DNA from 4 places in the Methylobacterium sp. Leaf111 genome. Region 2 is predicted to be linked to each of the others. Evidence: predicted binding sites of a transcription regulator. Region 2 holds the regulator's gene; each other region holds the start of a gene.
The links. Region 2 encodes LexA, which represses DNA repair genes until DNA is damaged. Its sites were predicted from a motif close to TGTTCNNNNTGTGTTCNG; they were not measured.
Positions count from the first base shown of each region.

Region 1: a site for LexA is predicted at 2,584-2,601, ahead of uvrA (excinuclease ABC subunit UvrA). Genes of this name have one in related genera too.
Region 3: a site for LexA is predicted at 2,826-2,843, ahead of dnaE (DNA polymerase III subunit alpha). Genes of this name have one in related genera too.
Region 4: a site for LexA is predicted at 3,188-3,205, ahead of ASF41_RS01540 (PA0069 family radical SAM protein). Genes of this name have one in related genera too.

Region 1 is NZ_LMNE01000056.1:54,048-58,714, forward strand. It holds gene ASF41_RS19700 (hypothetical protein) at 1-175, shown strand, start outside; gene ASF41_RS19705 (methyl-accepting chemotaxis protein) at 182-2,236, opposite strand; gene uvrA (excinuclease ABC subunit UvrA) at 2,722-4,667, shown strand, end outside.
Region 2 is NZ_LMNE01000024.1:22,969-27,635, reverse strand. It holds gene ASF41_RS14490 (ComEC/Rec2 family competence protein) at 1-1,883, shown strand, start outside; gene lexA (transcriptional repressor LexA) at 1,877-2,635, opposite strand; gene ASF41_RS14480 (DUF937 domain-containing protein) at 2,998-3,783, opposite strand; gene sfsA (DNA/RNA nuclease SfsA) at 3,947-4,654, shown strand.
Region 3 is NZ_LMNE01000001.1:826,440-831,106, reverse strand. It holds gene proS (proline--tRNA ligase) at 1-628, shown strand, start outside; gene ASF41_RS03660 (lipoprotein-releasing ABC transporter permease subunit) at 637-1,941, shown strand; gene ASF41_RS03655 (ABC transporter ATP-binding protein) at 1,955-2,668, shown strand; gene dnaE (DNA polymerase III subunit alpha) at 3,079-4,667, shown strand, end outside.
Region 4 is NZ_LMNE01000001.1:360,245-364,911, forward strand. It holds gene ASF41_RS01525 (UDP-2,3-diacylglucosamine diphosphatase) at 1-307, shown strand, start outside; gene ASF41_RS01530 (glycosyltransferase family 1 protein) at 304-1,374, shown strand; gene ASF41_RS01535 (ribonuclease HII) at 1,440-2,069, shown strand; gene ASF41_RS01540 (PA0069 family radical SAM protein) at 2,035-3,159, opposite strand; gene ASF41_RS01545 (hypothetical protein) at 3,329-3,850, shown strand; gene moaB (molybdenum cofactor biosynthesis protein B) at 3,881-4,438, opposite strand; gene ASF41_RS01555 (neutral zinc metallopeptidase) at 4,524-4,667, opposite strand, start outside.

The sequences.
Region 1 (4,667 bases), on a different contig from region 2:
GCGCACCCGCAACCAGCTCGCCGCGATGATGCTGCCGATCGGCGCTCTCCCAGCGGATCAGGCCCGCAAGATGATGGCGCAGGCGCGCAAGGTGATGCCCGCGAGCGTCGACCAATCCGTGAAGCCGGAGCTGACGGCGATGCGCGTCATCAACCCCTGGAAGACCAACCCGTAGGGCGGATCAGGCGGCCCGGACCGTGACCAGGAACCCATCGACTTCCCGGCGCAGGGCCGAGGCCTGACGGGCGAGATCGCTCGCCGCGGTGAGCACCTGCGCCGACCCACTGCGGGCGGAATCCGCCGCTTCGCGGACACCGACGATGTGGCCGGATACGGCCCGGGTGCCCTCGGACGTCAGGACCGTATTGCGGGCGATCTCCTGCGTGGCCGCTTCCTGTTGGTCGACGGCCACCGAGATGTCCTCCGAGATCCGACTCAGGCGCTGGATGACATCGGTGATTCCACCGATGGCCGTCACGGACGCGTCGGTCGATTGGGCGATCTCGCCGACCTTCGCGGCGATCTCTTCGGTGGCCCTGGCTGTTTGGGTCGCGAGGCTCTTCACCTCTGCGGCGACGACCGCGAATCCGCGCCCGGCCTCGCCGGCTCGGGCCGCCTCGATGGTGGCGTTCAGCGCCAGGAGGTTGGTCTGGGCCGCGATACTGGTGATCAGGCCGACGATCTCGCCGATGCTGCTCGCCGCTTGGGCCAGGCGATGGACATCCTCCGCCATCCGCGCTGCATCGCGCTCCGCCTCACCGGCGACCGCGCTCGAGGCCTCGACGCGGTTGCCGATCTCCCGCACCGAGGCGCTGAGCTCCTCCGTGGCTGCCGCCACGGTGTCGGCCGTGGCCGCGGTTTCCGCCGAGGCTGCGGCCACGGACCCACTCAGGGATGACGTATCGGTCGCGGCCTGGGTGAGGGCATAGGCCGCCGTTTCGAGCTGGCTCGCGGAGGCCGACACCGCCTCGACGATCCCGCTGGCCTGGGCCTCGAAGCGATCGGCCAGTGCCACCATCTCGGCGCGGCGGGCCGCCGCGGCGTGGGCGGTGAGGTGGTCGGCTTCCGTGGCGATGCGCCGGCGCTCGACCACGCTGGCCTGGAAGTCGACGGCCGCTGCCGCGATGGCGCGAACCTCGCGGGCGCCGTTCTGCGGGATCGGGCCGGCTTCCTCGCCTCGGCCGATGGCGGTCAGGGAAGCGGCGATACGGGTGAGCGGACGGGCGATGGCGGTCCCGAAGGCGAAGGCGAGGCCGCACGAGAGGACCAGGATCGCGAGTCCCACGGCCATCCAGACCAGGACGCTCCGCTCGGCATCGGCGCGGGCGGCTCCGGCGGCGGCTCCGAGATCCGCGGTGAGCCGGTCCTCGATCGTCTTGAGCGTATCGATGCGCTCGGTCGCGAGGCGGAACCAGGCGGGCGCATCGGTGAAGGCGAGCGGCGTGCCGGGGGGCGTGTCGAGAACGAGGCGGCGGAGACGATCGACCTCCCGGGCCGCGGGCGCAGTCTTGCCGGCATCGAGGAGGGCCACCTGTTCCTGCTCGGCCCCGAGGCGGAACAGGGATTCGTAGGTGCCCTGGCCCGCGCTCAGACCCGCCAAGCGCTCGTGGCCTGCAAGATCAATCTGGCCGGCGCCGAAGATCGCCGAGGCCGCGGCCCGCTCCTGGCCCGCCAGCTCCTTGAGGGCGAGGAACGACGAGTAGGAACTGATGCGGGCGGCGAGATCGGCGCTGGCGGCGACCTGGGAAACCTCGCGCACTAGGTCGAGCGCGTTGGCGATCACCCCCGAATAGAGCCCCATGTTCTGAGCCGGCGTGCGCCCGAGCCCGTCGACCGCCGCGCGGTGGGGGACGATCGCCGCCAGCTGCTCGGTCAGCGCCGCATTGCGACGGGCGACGCCGGCTCCGAAGGCGGCGAGGTCGAGGCCGGCCCGGCCCGCGTCCAGGGCTGCCCGGGCGGCATCGGTCCGCAGGCGCTGCGCATCGAGTTCGGATCGAAACTTGGTCCCCTTGGCGGCGAGATAGAGGCTCGATGCCCCGCGCTCCCGCTGGGCTTCGTGCACCAGGGCGCTGATCTGGCCCGCAATGCCGACGAGGTCCTGCACATGGACCATCCGGGTCCGAGCATTCATCCGCTCGGTGATGGCAAGGCCCACGACCATCGCAAACGCAAGACATGGAGCGAGGGCAACCAGAAGAATCCGAATGCGCAGCGATGAAAAGAGACCGGCGGACATCACATGAAACCTGCTTCGAAACGCTGCGGCACTGTCGGAGCAGCCGGTAAAAGTTGTGTTTCAAATTTATCTTATGATCAATTTTTTGGTCGGTCACTTCAATTTTTAGGCAGGGCGGGTCGGGAGCTTCAGCGAACCATCCAGTTGCTTTGTGACTCCGGCTCGCTCACGCGACCGCTGGACCGCGAAGCAACTGATCCGTCTGCGGAGGCGGCAGGGGTCGGCCCAATCCTCAGCCGAAGCCGCGGGGCCCGCGTCTTCCAAACCGTCGGCAGCGAACTCCCTCACTGCCATTCGGTGCGGTCGCGGCGGCCGAAACCTCTGCCGGAAGGCCGCGATATTGTCCGCGTACGCTTTTTGTTCTAGCTGAAGAGCGGCTATGCGTGGCGCGCGCCTTGCCCGACGCGGTGGTGCGCCCGACATGCCGCAGGGGCTCCGGTCGAGTCCCGACGAGTTCCGCGCCGAAGACGTTCCGAAGAGACTCCATGGCCAAAGCCAAAGCCGCTGCCAAGACATCGCAAGCCGAGGCCGAGCGGGTCGAAGCCAAGATCGAGGCGCTGTTCGACGGGGCTCGCGACGCGCGGGTCATCTCGGTGCGCGGCGCGCGCGAGCACAATCTGAAGAACATCGACCTGACGATTCCCCGCGATCGCCTCGTTGTCTTCACGGGTCTGTCCGGCTCCGGCAAATCGTCGCTCGCCTTCGACACCATCTACGCCGAGGGCCAGCGCCGCTACGTCGAATCCCTCTCGGCCTACGCGCGCCAGTTCCTGGAGATGATGTCGAAGCCCGATGTCGACCAGATCGACGGGCTCTCGCCGGCGATCTCCATCGAGCAGAAGACCACCTCGAAGAACCCGCGCTCGACGGTCGGCACCGTCACCGAGATCTACGACTACATGCGCCTGCTCTGGGCGCGGGTGGGCATTCCCTACTCGCCCGCGACCGGGCTGCCGATCGAGAGCCAGACCGTCAGCCAGATGGTGGACCGCGTCCTGGCCCTGCCGGAGAAGAGCCGACTCTACCTCCTGGCACCGGTGATCCGTGGCCGAAAGGGCGAGTACCGCAAGGAGATCGCCGAGTTCCAGAAGAAGGGCTTCCAGCGCCTGCGGATCGACGGCGAGTACTACGCCATCGACGACGTGCCGAAGCTCGACAAGAAGCTGAAGCACGACATCGACGTGGTGGTGGACCGGATCGTGGTGCGGGCGGACATCGCGGCGCGGCTGGCCGATTCCTTCGAGACCGCCCTGGAACTCGCCGACGGCATCGCCCTGATCGAGTTCGCCGAGACGCCGGAGGGCGCGGCGCCGCGGGAGGCCATCACCTTCTCGTCGCGCTTCGCCTGCCCCGTCTCCGGCTTCACCATCGCGGAGATCGAACCGCGGCTCTTCTCGTTCAACAATCCCTTCGGCGCCTGCCCGACCTGCGGGGGCATCGGCCACGAGATGCGGATCGACCCGGAGCTCGTGATCTCGGATGCCAAGCTCAGCCTGAAGCGCGGTGCCGTCGGTCCTTGGGCGAAGTCGACCTCTCCCTATTACGGCCAGACCCTCGACGCGCTGGCCCGCCACTTCGGCTTCAAGACCACGGTCGCCTGGGCCGATCTGCCGACGAAGGCCCGGGACGTGATCCTGTCCGGCACCGGTTCTGAATCGGTCCGCTTCGCCTACGACGACGGCATGCGCGCCTACGAGGTGAACAAGCCCTTCGAAGGCGTCATCCCGAACCTGGAGCGGCGCTACAAGGAGACCGAGAGCGACAGCTCGCGCGAGGAGATCGCGCGCTTCATGAGCGAGACGCCCTGCGCCACCTGCGGCGGCAAGCGCCTGAAGCTCGAAGCGCTCTCGGTCAAGATCGCGATGCAGGATGTGGGCGAGATCACCGCCCTCTCGGTCCGAAATGCCCATGCATGGTTCTCGGAGCTGCCGGGCAAGCTCACCGAAAAGCAGAACGAGATCGCCTACCGGATCCTCAAGGAGATCCGCGACCGGCTGACCTTCCTGATCGATGTCGGGCTCGAGTACCTGACGCTCGCGCGCGGCTCCGGCTCGCTGTCCGGCGGCGAGAGCCAGCGCATCCGTCTGGCCTCCCAGATCGGCTCCGGGCTGACCGGCGTGCTCTACGTGCTGGACGAGCCGTCCATCGGCCTGCACCAGCGCGACAACGAGCGCCTGCTCGGCACGCTGAAGCGCCTGCGCGACCTCGGCAACTCGGTGATCGTGGTCGAGCACGACGAGGACGCGATCCTGCAGGCCGACTACGTCGTGGATGTCGGCCCGGGCGCCGGCATCCATGGCGGACGGATCATCGCCCAGGGCACGCCCGAAGAGGTGCTGAAGAACCCGGATTCGCTGACCGCCAAGTATCTCACCGGCGAGATGAGCGTGCGGGTACCGACGGCGCGTCGCAAGGGACGGAAGGGCACGCT
Region 2 (4,667 bases):
GGCTGGACGAGCGGGAGGAGGGGGCGCGCCTGATCCTCCGCGTCGAGAGCTTCGGCACCCTCGGCGCCGAGGTCCGCCCGGTCCGGGTGCGGGTCTCCTACCGCAAGGCGAATACCCTGAAGCCGGGCGACCGCATCGCCGCGACCGCGCGCCTGCTTCCGCCGCCGGAAGCCGCCCGCCCCGGAGGCTACGACTTCGCCCGGGATGCCTTCTTCCGTGAGATCGGCGCGGTGGGCTCCCTCGTCGGCAAGGTCGACCTGCGGCCGCCGGCCGAGAGCGCGGACTGGCAGATCCGTCTCGCGGCCGCCGTCGACGCGGCCCGCAACGCCCTGACGCGCCGCATCACCGACGCCAACGGCGGACAGGCCGGGGCGGTGGCGGCGGCCCTGGTGACGGGCAAGCGCGGCCTGATCAGCCCCGAGACCAACGACATCCTGCGCGCCGCCGGCATCTACCACGTCGTCTCGATCTCGGGCCTTCACATGGTCCTGGCGGCCGGCGTGGTGTTCTGGCTCGTGCGGGCGCTCCTGGCCCTCGTTCCGTTCGCGGCGCTGCACTGGCCGATCAAGAAGATCGCCGCTGCCGTCGCCATGGTGAGCGTGACGGCCTACTGCGTCTTCTCCGGCTGGGACATCGCAGCCGAGCGCTCGCTGATCATGACCCTCGTGATGCTCGGCGCGATCCTGGTCGACCGCCCGGCGCTCAGCATGCGAAACCTGGCCCTCGCCGCCCTGATCGCCCTGGCCCGCGAGCCGGACGGCCTCCTCGGCCCGAGCTTCCAGATGTCGTTCGCGGCGGTGGCCGGCCTGATCGCCTGCGCGCCGCTGATCGCCGGACGCGGGCGGCAGCGCGACGGTGCCGGCCTGCTCCCCCGGATCTTCGCCCTGGCGTCCGCGGCGGTCCTGGGCACCCTGGCCACGACGCTCGTGGCCCAGATCGCCACCGCGCCCTTCGCCACCTACCACTTCCAGACGGTGCAGCCCTTCGGGCTGGTGGGCAATGCGCTCACCCTGCCGCTGGTCTCCCTGGCGGTGATGCCGTCAGCGGTTCTGGGCATCCTCGCCTATCCGTTCGCGCTGGATCAGCCGGTCTGGTGGGCCATGGGCCTGGCGGTGCGGGGGATGCTGACCATCTCGACCTGGATCGCGGGCTTCGGCAACGCCGTCGTCGTGGTCCCGGCCTTCGGCACGGGGGCCCTCGGCCTCCTGGCCGCTGCCCTGATCGTCCTGACGCTCCCGGCCTCGTCGCTGCGCTGGCTCGGCCTCATTCCGGCAGCGATCGGCATCGCCTGTGCGGCTGCCCCGGATCGCTACGACATCTACGTCGATCGGGAGGGGGCGGGCGCCGCCATCCGCCAGCGCAACGGGCGGCTCGCCACCCTTGGCCGGCCGCCCCCCTTCGTGCTCGCGCAATGGCTCAAGGCCGATGGAGACGACCGACGGGTGCAGGACGTAACGGGGTTCGAGGGCGCGCGCTGCGATCGCCTGGGCTGTACCCTGACCACACCCGACGGCCGCGTGCTCGCCCTGACCACCGACAAGGGTGCCCTCGGAGAGGACTGCGCCAGGGCCGACATCCTGATCACCCGGCAATCCGCGCCCGGGGGCTGCGCCGCATCGATCGTCATCGACCGGGATTTCCTGGAATCGCACGGTGCGACCGCGATTCACCTCACCCGCGATGGGCCGTCCCTCGCCTCCGCGAAGCATCCCGGGGATGTCGTGCCCTGGCGTGCGACGCCTCTGCGCAAGCCGGTGGACCCGCCGGGAACGTCCTTGCCATCTTCGACACCGCCGGCGTCGGTCTTACCGGAAATCCCCGATCGCACCCGCGATCCGTCGGATCCGTCCGGCGATGAACCGGACGGGGACCCCCTTCAGTAGCGGCGCACCAGACTGACGAGACGTCCCTGGATCTGCACCCGATCCGGCCCGAGGACCCGCGTCTCGTAGGCCGGATTCGCCGCTTCCAGGGCGATGGACGATCCACGCCGGCGCAGGCGCTTCAGGGTCGCCTCCTCGTCGTCGATGAGGGCCACGATGATGTCGCCCGTATTGGCGGTGTCCTGCTTGCGGATGACCACCAGGTCGCCGTCGAGGATCCCGGCATCGACCATCGAATCGCCGCGCACCTCCAGGGCGTAATGCTCGCCGCCGGCCAGGAAATCCGGCGACATCGTCACCGAATGGCTCTGTTCCTGGATGGCCGAGATGGGCGTACCGGCCGCGATCCGACCCATCACCGGGATGGTCACGGCCCGACCGCTCTCGTCGGTGGCCTGCGTGGTCGGCAGTCGGGACACCGATGCGCCGGCCGGCAAGCCCTTGCCCTTGCCCTTGCCGCCTTCGACCACGCTCGGCGTGAAGCGGCGAACCTCGGAGGCCGGAGCGGCGCGCGGGGCGCCCGCATTCCCCCCGAGGCTCTCCGGCATCCGGATCACCTCGATGGCCCGCGCCCTGTTGGGCAGCCGGCGCAGGAAGCCGCGCTCCTCCAGGGCCGTGATCAGGCGGTGAATGCCCGACTTCGACTTCAGGTCGAGGGCATCCTTCATCTCGTCGAACGACGGGGGAACGCCGCTCTCGCGCATCCGAAGCTGGATGAACTGGAGCAGGTCCAGCTGCTTACGCGTCAACATGCGGGACACTCTTCGTTAGCGCCACGGATCGCGGCGGGTGGCACTAGAAACAAACCACGAACACGTTAAACGTTCCGTAAGTGTTCTGCAAGGGTTCCCATCTCAAGCCTCTCGGGCCCGATCCGTTCGATCCCCTCGGCAAGGGCGGATCCGGGCGTCGCCCGAGCGCCACGCCGGCCTGCCGCTGCGGCCATCGCTGCGACCGAGTGGTGCCCCGATCCGACGAACGAGTTGGACGGCCGGCGTCTAGACCGGTCGGCAGGGCGCCCGGGCGCAGCGCCCTCGGGTCGATGGCCCGGCGACGATCGGTTCTCTGCCGTCCTCTGCCGGCGTCGCCGACGTCGCCGACGGCGGGTCTTCAGCTAGCGCTGCCCGGTGCGCCCTGCCTTGGGCCGGTCACCCGAACCGTTGCCGCCCGTCTCGGTGGGATTGCGGGGATCCTGCCAGAAGGTATCGAACAGGCGCTGCATCGCGCGGGCGTTCTCCTGCTGCACCTCCAGGCCCGTCTGGAACATCTGCTGCATCACGTCGAAGGGCGCTTCCGTGGCCGACCTGTCCGGCCCGGCGGACTCCGGCCGGGGCGAAGCCGCGAGCCACGTCGACGCCGCACGCGGCCGTGCCTGGGGCGAGGGCGTCGCGGGCTTCGGGGCCTTGGCGCCGGAGTTCAGGAACGCCTGCATCATCTCCGACCAGGCATTGGGCGGGAAGCCGAAGGGGTTCGCCTCGGCGCGCGGGACCGGCGCCGCGGCAGGCGCTTGGTTGATCATGACGTGGACGATCCCCGCCACCACCATGCCGGCCATGATCGGCAGCATCTGCTTCAAGGCCGGCATCGCCACGCCGCTGACGGCAGCGGCCTGCTGCAGAACGGCCTGACTCAGATGGGGCGAGCCGAAGAGTTGCTGGACCAGCATGTCCATCTGCGGCGTCGCGCTCGACGCCTTCGGCGCGGCGGGGCCGACGAGATTGAAGAGGTGGGCGAAGCCGGTCGGATCCTGGGCGACGTTCCGCTGCAGCCCCATCGTGAGGGCCGGAAGCAGGGCTTCCATCGCGCGCAGGCTCTGCTCCGGCGACAAACCGAACTGCCGTCCGAAACCCTGCGCGTTGGGGCCCGCCTGCGCCTGAAGGATGTCGAACAGATTGAACATGGCGGCCTCGCGGACGAACTGCGGCTTTCCCGGTCATCGACCCGGGCGCGCCGCGCGAATTCTGTCGCATCCGGTCGGTACTGACCAGCCCGGGCGCCTCACGACGGCCCGATTCCCCGTCGACGGGGGCCCGTATCAACCCGTTTCTTGCCCCGGACCCGCGATGCGCTTCCCTTCGCCCCTGATCGAGGCGCGCCTGGTGCGTCGCTACAACCGCTTTCTCGCCGACCTGCAGCTTGCCGACGGGTCCGTGATCACGGCCCATTGCCCCAACCCGGGGGCGATGCTGGGACTTGCGGTGCCGGGCGCGCGGGCCCTGTTGTCCGACGTCCGGAGCCCGACGCGCAAGCTCCCCTTTTCCTGGGAACTGGTGGAGGCGGATCTGCCCGGCGGCCGGCAATGGGTCGGCATCAACACGATGCGGCCGAACGCCCTGGTGGCGGAGGCCTTCGCCGCCGGCGGCCTGCCGTGCCTCGCCGGCTACACGGGCCTGCGCCCCGAAGTCCGCTACGCCCGGGCCAGCCGGGTCGACTTCCTCGCCACCGGGGAGGGGATGCCGCCCTGCCATGTCGAGGTGAAGAACTGTCACCTGATGCGCAGCCCCGGCCTCGCGGAATTTCCCGATTGCGTCGCCGCCCGCAGCGCCCGCCACATGACGGACCTCGCGGCCGTCGTCGAGGCCGGGGGCCGTGCCATGGTCATCATCGTGGTGCAGATGTGGGCGGATCGCTTCGATGCCGCGCGGGACCTCGATCCTGCCTTCGACCGGGCGCTTCAGGCCGCTCGGGCGGCCGGCGTCGCCGTCCACGCCCATCGCTGCCGCATCGACCCGGTCGGCATCGCCGTGGCCGACGCCATCCCGGTGCTGTAGGGCGCGCGTCCCA
Region 3 (4,667 bases), on a different contig from region 2:
GCCGGTGACCACCGACTTCGAGGACGTCGCTGCGCTCCAGGGCACCGTCGACCGCTGGACCTCGCTTTACGCCGCCACCTCCGAGATGCACGAGCCGGCGGCCTTCGCCGAGGTGCAGGCCGACAAGCAGATGGCCGCGCGCGGCATTGAGGTCGGGCACATCTTCTACTTCGGCACCAAGTATTCCGAGCCCATGGGCGCCAAGGTCACCGGTCCCGACGGCGTCGAGCGCCCGGTCCACATGGGCTCCTACGGGATCGGCCCGAGCCGCCTCGTGGCGGCGATCATCGAGGCTTCCCACGACGAGGCCGGGATCATCTGGCCCGACGCGGTGGCGCCCTTCGATGTGGCGCTGATCAACCTCAAGACGGGCGATGCCGCCACCGACGCCGCCTGCGGCGAGATCCAGGCCACCCTCGAGGCGGCCAGCCTCAGCGTGCTCTACGACGACCGCGACGAGCGCCCGGGCGCCAAGTTCGCCACGGCCGACCTCATCGGCCTGCCCTGGCAGGTCATCGTCGGCCCCCGCGGCCTCGCGGAGGGCAAGGTGGAGCTGAAGCGTCGGGCCGGCGGCGAGCGCGAAAGCATCGCCCCGATCGATCTGCTCGCCCGCCTGAAGCGGCTCTGAGGCACCCCATGGCGGCGACCCTCACGGACAGGCTTGCGGGCCTTCGCGCCCGGTTCCGGCGCGGGAGCACGCCCCCCTTCGCCGGGTTCGAGTGGATCATCGCCGGGCGCTACCTGCGGGCCCGGCGCCGGGGCGGCGGCGTCTCCGTGGTGGCGTTCTTCTCGCTCCTCGGCATCGCCCTGGGCGTCGCCACGCTGATCATCGTGCTCTCGGTGATGAACGGCTTCCGCACCGAGCTCCTGTCGAAGATCGTCGGCATCAACGGCCACGTCTTCGTCGCCCCGATCGACAAGCTCTTCACCGACTATGCCGACCTGTCCGAGCGCCTGTCGAAGGTCGCCGGGGTGCGGGCGGCGATCCCCCTGGTGGAGGGGCAGGCCTTCGCCTCCTCGCCCTATGGCGGCGCCGGCAGCGGCGTGCTGGTCCGCGGCATCCGGGGCGAGGACCTCGACAAGATCGGCGCCATCGCGAGCAACATCAAGGGCGGCAGCCTGGAGGGCTTCGACGACGGGTCGGGCGTCGCCATCGGCCGGCGCCTGGCCGAATCCCTCGGCGTCCAGGCCGGCGACCAGATCAACCTGCTGACGCCGAAGGGCGCCTCGACGCCGTTCGGCACGGCGCCGCGCACCAAGGGCTACACCATCAAGGCGATCTTCGAGATCGGCATGACCGAGTTCGACTCGACCTTCGTGTTCATGCCCCTGACGGAGTCCCAGGCCTTCTTCAACCGGGACGCCGATGTCAGCCTGATCGAGATCTACCTCGACAATGCCGAGGCGGTGGGCACGATGCGGCCCGACCTCGAGATGGCGGCCGAGCGCCCGGTGCTCCTCACCGACTGGCGCCAGCGCAACCGGACCTTCTTCGGCGCCCTGGAGGTGGAGCGGAACGTGATGTTCCTGATCCTCAGCCTGATCGTCGTGGTCGCGACCCTGAACATCATTTCGGGACTGATCCTGCTCGTGCGCGACAAGTCCAGCGACATCGCCATCCTGCGCACCATGGGGGCGACCCCCGGCACCATCATGCGGGTGTTCCTCATCAACGGCGCGCTGATCGGCGTGGTGGGGACCCTGAGCGGGCTGGCCCTCGGCATCCTGATCACGATGAACATCAAGGGGATCCAGCGGGTGCTGTTCCCTTCCGCCTGGGACCCCACGGTGCGCTTCCTGGCCGAGATCCCGGCCGAGATGAACGCCAACGAGATCACCGTGGTGGTCGTCACCTCCATCGCCCTGTCGCTGATCGCGACGCTGTATCCCTCGTGGCGCGCCGCCCGGCTCGATCCGGTGCAGGCCCTGCGCTACGGTTGAGGCCCGAGCATCCATGACCACGACAGCCGAGGCGCCCGGCGCGCAGCCGGTCCCGGCCCTGTTCTTCGCCAAGGTGGAGCGGCGCTACGCCCAAGGGGCGGGGGCCCTCGAGATCCTGCGCCAGGCGGATTTCGCGATCTGGCCGGGCGAGCTCGTCGCCCTGGTGGCGCCCTCGGGGGCCGGCAAGAGCACGCTGCTGCACCTCGCCGGCCTGCTGGAGCGCCCCGACGGCGGCGAGATCTACATCGGCGGCCGTCCGACCGCCGCGATGGTGGATTCCGAGCGCACCCGCCTGCGGCGCGAGGAGATGGGCTTCGTCTACCAGTTCCACCACCTCCTGCCGGAATTCTCGGCCCTGGAGAACGTGGTGATGCCGCAGCTGATCCGCGGGCTCTCGCAGCGCGAGGCGCGGGCGCGGGCGGACGAACTCCTGAGCTTCCTCGGCCTCAAGGAGCGCCTCCAGCACCGGCCGGCCGAACTCTCGGGCGGCGAGCAGCAGCGCGTCGCCATCGCCCGCGCGGTCGCCAACGGCCCGCGCCTGCTCCTGGCCGACGAGCCCACCGGCAACCTCGATCCGCACACCGCCGCCCACGTCTTCGGCATCCTGGTGGCGCTGGTGCGCGCCTCCGGCCTCGCCGCGCTGATCGCCACCCACAACATGGATCTCGCCGCCCGCATGGACCGGCGCGTGACGATCCGGGACGGGCTGATCGAGCAGCTGCCCTGAGGGCCGGGCACGGATATCAATGGCGGCGGATCGCTGGACCGCGGAGGTCCGACGCCTTCGCGTGAGCACGCGGAGCCGATCCGCGACCGCTGGCCAAGGCGACGGGATTTACCGGGCCGTAACCACGATGCGGTGCGCCGACGAGTTTCGCTTTACATAGAACAAAACAAGAACAAAACTCGGGGCGTCAACGAAAGGCGAGGCCCATGTTCAAGCGGATGATCCTGACGGGTGCGGTCGAGTTCATGGCCTTCGGGCTCCTGGCGATGTCCATCGCCGCCTGGGCTGTCGCACTGGCGCCCTTGCGTTAGCGTTGCGGCGGGGTCACAGGGGTCGCGCGGTCCACAGGGAAACGCGTCCGGGCCCCGAATTCTCATGGATTGGAAACCACGACTCGGGCTGGTGGTCTCATGGCGCGCATCCTGAAAGACCCGGCTTACGTCCACCTCCACGTTCACTCGTCGTTCTCCCTGCTGGAAGGGGCCCTGAAGGTCGGGGACATCGTGAAGGCGGCGCTCGCCGACCGGCAGCCGGCCCTGGCGCTCACCGACACCAACAACCTGTTCGGGGCGCTGGAATTCTCCGAGAAGGCCGCCGGCGCCGGCCTCCAGCCGATCCCCGGCCTCCAGCTCACCGTCGCCTTCGAGGCGCCCGATCCGATGGCGCGCGTCGGGCAGGGCCAGGCCGGCTGCGCCAACATCGTCGTGCTGGCGAAGGACGAGACCGGCTACGGCAACCTGCTGCGTCTGGCGAGCCGCGCCTATTTCGACGGGGCGCTGGGCGACGCCCCCCGGGTCGGCGTCGAGGCCCTGGCCGAGTCGAGCGCCGGCCTGATCGCCCTGACGGGCGGTTCCACCGGGCCCCTCGACAGCGCCCTGCGGCAGGGCCGGGCCGAACTCGCCGCCGGCCGCCTGGCGCAGCTGCGCGCGGCCTTCGGCGAGGACGGCCTCTACGTCGAGATCCTGCGCCACGGGCTGCCCGACGAGCGCATGGTCGAGCGGGAATTGCTGCGGCTCGCCGACACGAACGGCCTCTCGGTGGTGGCCGCCAACGAGCCGTTCTTCGCCCGGGAGGGCGACTACGACGCCCACGACGCGCTGCTGGCCATCGCGGACGGCCGCCTCGTCTCGGACGACCGCCGCCGCAAGCTGACCCCGCGCCACGGCTTCAAGACCCGCGCCGAGATGGCCGCGCTCTTCGCCGACCTGCCGGACGCCCTGAACGCCACCGTCGAGATCGCCATGCGCTGCGCCTACCGCGTGCGCACCCGCAAGCCGATCCTGCCGAATTTCGGCGTGGTCGCCGCCCTCGACGCCGCCGCCCCCGAGGGCACCCCCGAAGTCGCGGCGGCGCCCCCCCTCGACGAGCCGGCGGAGCTGCGCCGGCAGGCGGAGGCCGGCCTCGAACGGCGCCTCGCCCAGCACGGCACCGCGCCCGGCATGTCCGAGCAGGTCTATCGCGACCGCCTCGCCTTCGAGCTCGACGTCATCGTCGGCATGAAGTTTCCCGGCTACTTCCTGATCGTGTCGGACTTCATCAAGTGGGCCAAGGACCACGACATCCCGGTGGGGCCGGGCCGCGGCTCCGGCGCCGGCTCCCTGGTGGCCTGGTCGCTCCTCATCACCGACCTCGATCCCCTGCGCTTCGGCCTGCTGTTCGAGCGCTTCCTCAACCCCGAGCGCGTCTCGATGCCGGATTTCGACATCGACTTCTGCGTCGAGGGCCGCGAGCGGGTGATCAGTTACGTGCAGCAGCGCTACGGCGAGCGGCAGGTGGCGCAGATCATCACCTTCGGCACCCTGCTGGCCCGCGGCGTGCTGCGCGACGTCGGCCGCGTGCTGGAGATGCCCTACGGGCAGGTCGACAAGCTGACCAAGCTCGTGCCGCAGAACCCGGCCAATCCCGTCACCCTGGTCCAGGCCATCGAGGGCGAGCCGAAGCTCCAGCAGGCGATCGAGGAGGAGCCGATCGTCGCCCGGCTCATGGAAATCTCGAAGAA
Region 4 (4,667 bases), on a different contig from region 2:
GGCCAAGCTGAAGGTCAAGAACGCCGTCAACTTCATCGGCAAGTTCGAGGAATTGCTCAGCGCCGAGGCCAAGCGCGTCGGGGCCGACGGGGTGATCTGCGGCCACATCCACCACGCGGCCAACCGGCAGATCAACGGTCTCACCTACCTGAACACCGGCGACTGGGTGGAATCCTGCACCGCCATCGTCGAGCACTACGACGGCACCATGGAGGTGTTGCACTATCCGAGCCTGCTGAGGGCCCGCGCCGGGCGGACCGATCTCGTCGACCGCACGCGGCCCGACGGAGCCCGGGCGGTCGCGTGAGGCTCCTCATCGCGACGGATGCCTGGCATCCGCAAGTCAACGGCGTGGTCCGCTCCCTGGAGAACATGGCCGCGGCGGGGGCTGCCTACGGCTTTGACCCGGTGTTCCTGACCCACCAGGACTTCGCCTCCCTGCCCCTGCCGGGCTATCCCGAGATTCGGGTCGCCTACGCCACCAAGCGGCACGTGGCGCGCCTCTGGGACGATCTGCAGCCCACCCACGTCCACATCTCCACGGAAGGGACCGTGGGCTATGCCACGCGGCGATACTGCCTCGCCCATGGCCGCCCGTTCACCACGAGCTATCACACCCGCTTCCCGGAATACCTCTCCGCCCGGGCCCCCGTGCCCGAAACCTGGAGCTATGCCTGGCTGCGCCGGTTCCATGGCGCGGCCAACGGCACCATGGTCTCGACCCCCTCCCTGGAGCGCGACCTCCACGCGCGCGGCTTCACCAACCTGATACGCTGGACGCGCGGCGTCGACACCGAGCTGTTCCGGCCTCGCCCGCCGGATGCGCCGGACCTTGCCGGGCTGCCGCGGCCGATCTTCCTCTCGGTGGGACGGCTCGCGGTGGAGAAGAACCTCGAGGCGTTCCTGCGCCTCGATCTGCCTGGAACGAAGGTCGTCGTCGGCGACGGCCCGGATCGGGCGCGCCTCGCGGGGATTGCGCCGGCGGCCCGCTTTCTCGGCATCCGCACCGGCGCCGCCCTCGCCGCCCTCTACGCCGCTGCCGACGTCTTCGTGTTTCCGAGCCTGACCGACACCTTCGGAATCGTGCTTCTCGAAGCCCTCGCCTGTGGCGTCCCAGTGGCCGCCTATCCCGTCACCGGGCCCCTCGACGTCATCGGCCGGACCGGTGCCGGCGTCCTCGATCACGACTTGCGTGCGGCCGCCCTGGCCGCCTTGGCAATTCCGCGGGAGCGTTGCCGCAGCGAAGCCCTGCGGTACACCTGGGCCGAGAGCGCGCGGCAGTTCTACGACAACATCGCACAAGCCCATGGCAGCACGTCCGTCCGGGTTCGGGCCGCGGGCACGCCATCGCGGGGCATCGTCGAACTCGGCTGACGCGTGGACCCGACTGGCCACGCACGCTAGGGGAAGGGATCAGCCCCCTGCCCGGACCCTGCCCGATGCCGCCCTTCGACCCGCGCCTGGCGGAGACCTACCCGGCCGTGATCGGCTGCGACGAGGTTGGGCGGGGGGCCCTCTGCGGCCCGGTGATCGTCGCGGCGGTGTGGTTTGCGCCGGCTGCATTCCCGCCCGAGCTTCTGGCGCGTCTCGACGACAGCAAGCGCCTGAAGGCGGCCGAGCGCGAGGCGTTGACTCCACTCATCCGGGCGTGGGCCCGCGTCGCGGTGGCGGCCGGATCGCGCGCGCTGGTGGACCGGATCAACGTCCGCGCTGCCACCCTCGACGCCATGCGGCGCGCGGTCCTCGGCCTGCATCTCGACGCACCGGTCTGGGTCGACGGCCGCGACACGATTCCGGGACTCGCCCTCCCCGGCCGCGCCGTGGTGGGCGGCGACCGGCTGGTGCCGCAGATCGCCGCCGCCTCCATCGTGGCCAAGACCCTGCGCGACGCATTGATGCGTCGGCTGGCCGGGCGCTACCCGGACTACGGCTGGGCGAGCAACGTCGGCTACGGCACGCGCACCCATCTCGCCGGCCTTGCACACCGCGGCCGCTCGCCCCATCATCGGCTCAGCTTCACGCGCGCCTACGATCTCAGAACAGGCTCAACTGGTCGCGCGGAACCCTGAACAGGTCGACGCGCAGGCGACGACGGACTTCGGGATAGCCGAGGCGCTGCCGGGCGAGCCGCATGCGCTGGCGGATCAGGTCGGCATAGGCGCCGGTGCCGGTCATCCGCGTGCCGAAAGCGGCGTCATAGGCCTTTCCGCCCCGCGCGGCGCGGACCAGCGACATGACGTGGCGCTGGCGGCCTGGGTAATGCTCGGCGAACCAGTCGTTCACCAGGTCATCGAGTTCGAGCGGCAGGCGCAGGAGTACGTGGCTCGCCTCCACGGCGCCGAGCGCCCGGGCCCGGGCGAGGATCGCCTCCAGCTCGTGGTCGTTCAACGAAGGGATGATCGGCGCGGCGATGACCATCACGGGAATGCCCGCGGCGCTCAGGCGGGCAATCGCGTCCAGGCGCTTTTGCGGATGCGGCGCGCGGGGCTCCAGCCGGCGTGCCAGGACGGGATCGAGGGTGGTCACCGAGATCGCGACCTTCACGAGACCGTCGCGCGCGAGGTCGGTGAGGAGGTCGAGATCGCGCACGACGAGATTCGATTTCGTCACGATGCCGACCGGGTGGCGGAACCGCGCCAGGACCTCCAGCACCGCGCGGGTGACGCGATGCTCCCGTTCGATCGGCTGGTAGGGATCGGTGGCGGTGCCCAGGGCGATCGTGGCGGGACGGTAGCCCGGTGCCGACAACTCCGTTTCGAGCAGAGCGCCGGCACCCACCTTCCGGAACAGCTTGGTCTCGAAGTCGAGGCCCGGTGACAGGCCGACATAGGCGTGGTTCGGACGGGCGAAGCAGTAAACGCAGCCGTGCTCGCAGCCGCGGTAGGGATTGATCGAGCGATCGAACGAGATGTCGGGCGAGGTGTTGCGGGTGATCAGCGTGCGGGCATGCTCCGGCCGCACCTCGGTCCGGACGGGGACCGCCTCCTCATTCCCGGACCAGCCGTCGTCGAAGGTTTCCCGTCGGGCCGCCTCGTACCGTCCGCTCGGATTGGCCGTGGCACCCCGGCCCCGCCGCCCCATCGGCTGCGGTGTGGTCTCGCCGAGGCGTCGCGCAGCCGCGGGGCCGGCGGACGATGGGCGAGTGGCGTCTGCTGGCATGGGCGAGGTTCATCCGTTGGGATCGGACGAGAACGTATCATGAACAAATGCTCGGGGCGCTGCAAAAATTTCAGGCAGAACGCGTGTCGTGTCGCGTTTCTACCCATTTGCGTCCTCTGCGTCGCCGCGATGTGGCTTGGCGCTACGCGAAAATACGGTATGCGCGCGCATGCTTTCGGCTCTCATCTCCGTGGCGCGGCCTGCCGACCCCGATTCCGTCGATCATCTCGCCGATACGCTAGGCGCGCTGGTCGCCGGAGTTGCGGCAGGACTCGTCGGTGACGCGGTGATCGTCGTGCCGGTCGCGAATGCGATGATCGAGGCCGTGGCCGAGGCGACCGGCGCGACGGTCGTTCTGCGTGGTCGTGGGTCGTCGCCCTGGTCGGCCGGTGCAAAGATCGCGCGCCGGGACTGGGTGCTGTGTCTCGAGGCCGGCGATGTTCCCGCCGAGGGTTGGATCCGTCTTCTGGACCGCTTCATTGGGACGGCCCGCCCGGAGGTGTCTTTGGCCCGCTTGCGCCGCCCCCATACCGGCCTGCCGGCACGCCTGGCCGCCGGAGGGGAGCGCGTCATCGGCGTGAACGCTCCACGCCCAGGCGATCTGGTGCGCCGCGAACGCCTGCTGGCGGGCCCGAAATTCATCCGCCGTTTGAAGGCCCGCCCGCTCGCGGCGCGCCTCGACCGGGCGTAATCGCCGCGGATCGCGGGTCGACCGTCCCGCCTACACCGAGATCGAAGCGCCGCGACGCAGGTGCTCGTCTAGGCGGGGCATGATCTCGACGAAGTTGCAGGGCCGATGGCGGTAGTCGAGCTGCGCGGCCAGGATGCCGTCCCAAGCGTCGCGGCAGGCGCCGGGAGAGCCGGGCAGAACGAAGATGTAGGTCGCGTTCGCGACGCCCGCCGTGGCGCGCGACTGCAAGGTCGAGGTTCCGATCTTGTCGTAGGAAATGCGGTGGAAGACGGCCGAGAAACCATCCATGCGCTTCTCGAACAGGGGCTCGATTGCCTCGGGCGTCACGTCGCGACCCGTGAAACCGGTGCCGCCCGTGGTGATGACCACGTCGACGGCCGGGTCACGGCTCCAGCACTCGACCTGTCCGCGGATCGCCTCGACCTCGTCGGGGACGATGGCGCGGGCGGCCAGGGTGTGCCCCGCCGCCGTGAGGCGCTCGACGAGGGTGTCGCCGGAGCGGTCGTCCCCCTCGCTGCGGGTGTCCGATACCGTGAGGACCGCGATGGCCAGCGGGATGAAGCTGCGGGTCTTGTCGGATGCGACCATCTTGGAATGCCTTCAACCGAACGCGGGCGGGACGGGACCGATCCTACGCGAAAGTCCCGCCCCCCGACAGCGCGCCGGCTGCAGCTCAGTTCCGCGCGGCCCGGAACGTGTCGCAGGATTTCGTCTGTCCGCTGCGATAGCCGGTCATGAACCAGCGCATCCGCTGCTCGGATGAGCCGTGCGTGAAGGAATCCGGCACGGCATACCCCTGCGACTGCTTCTGAAGCTT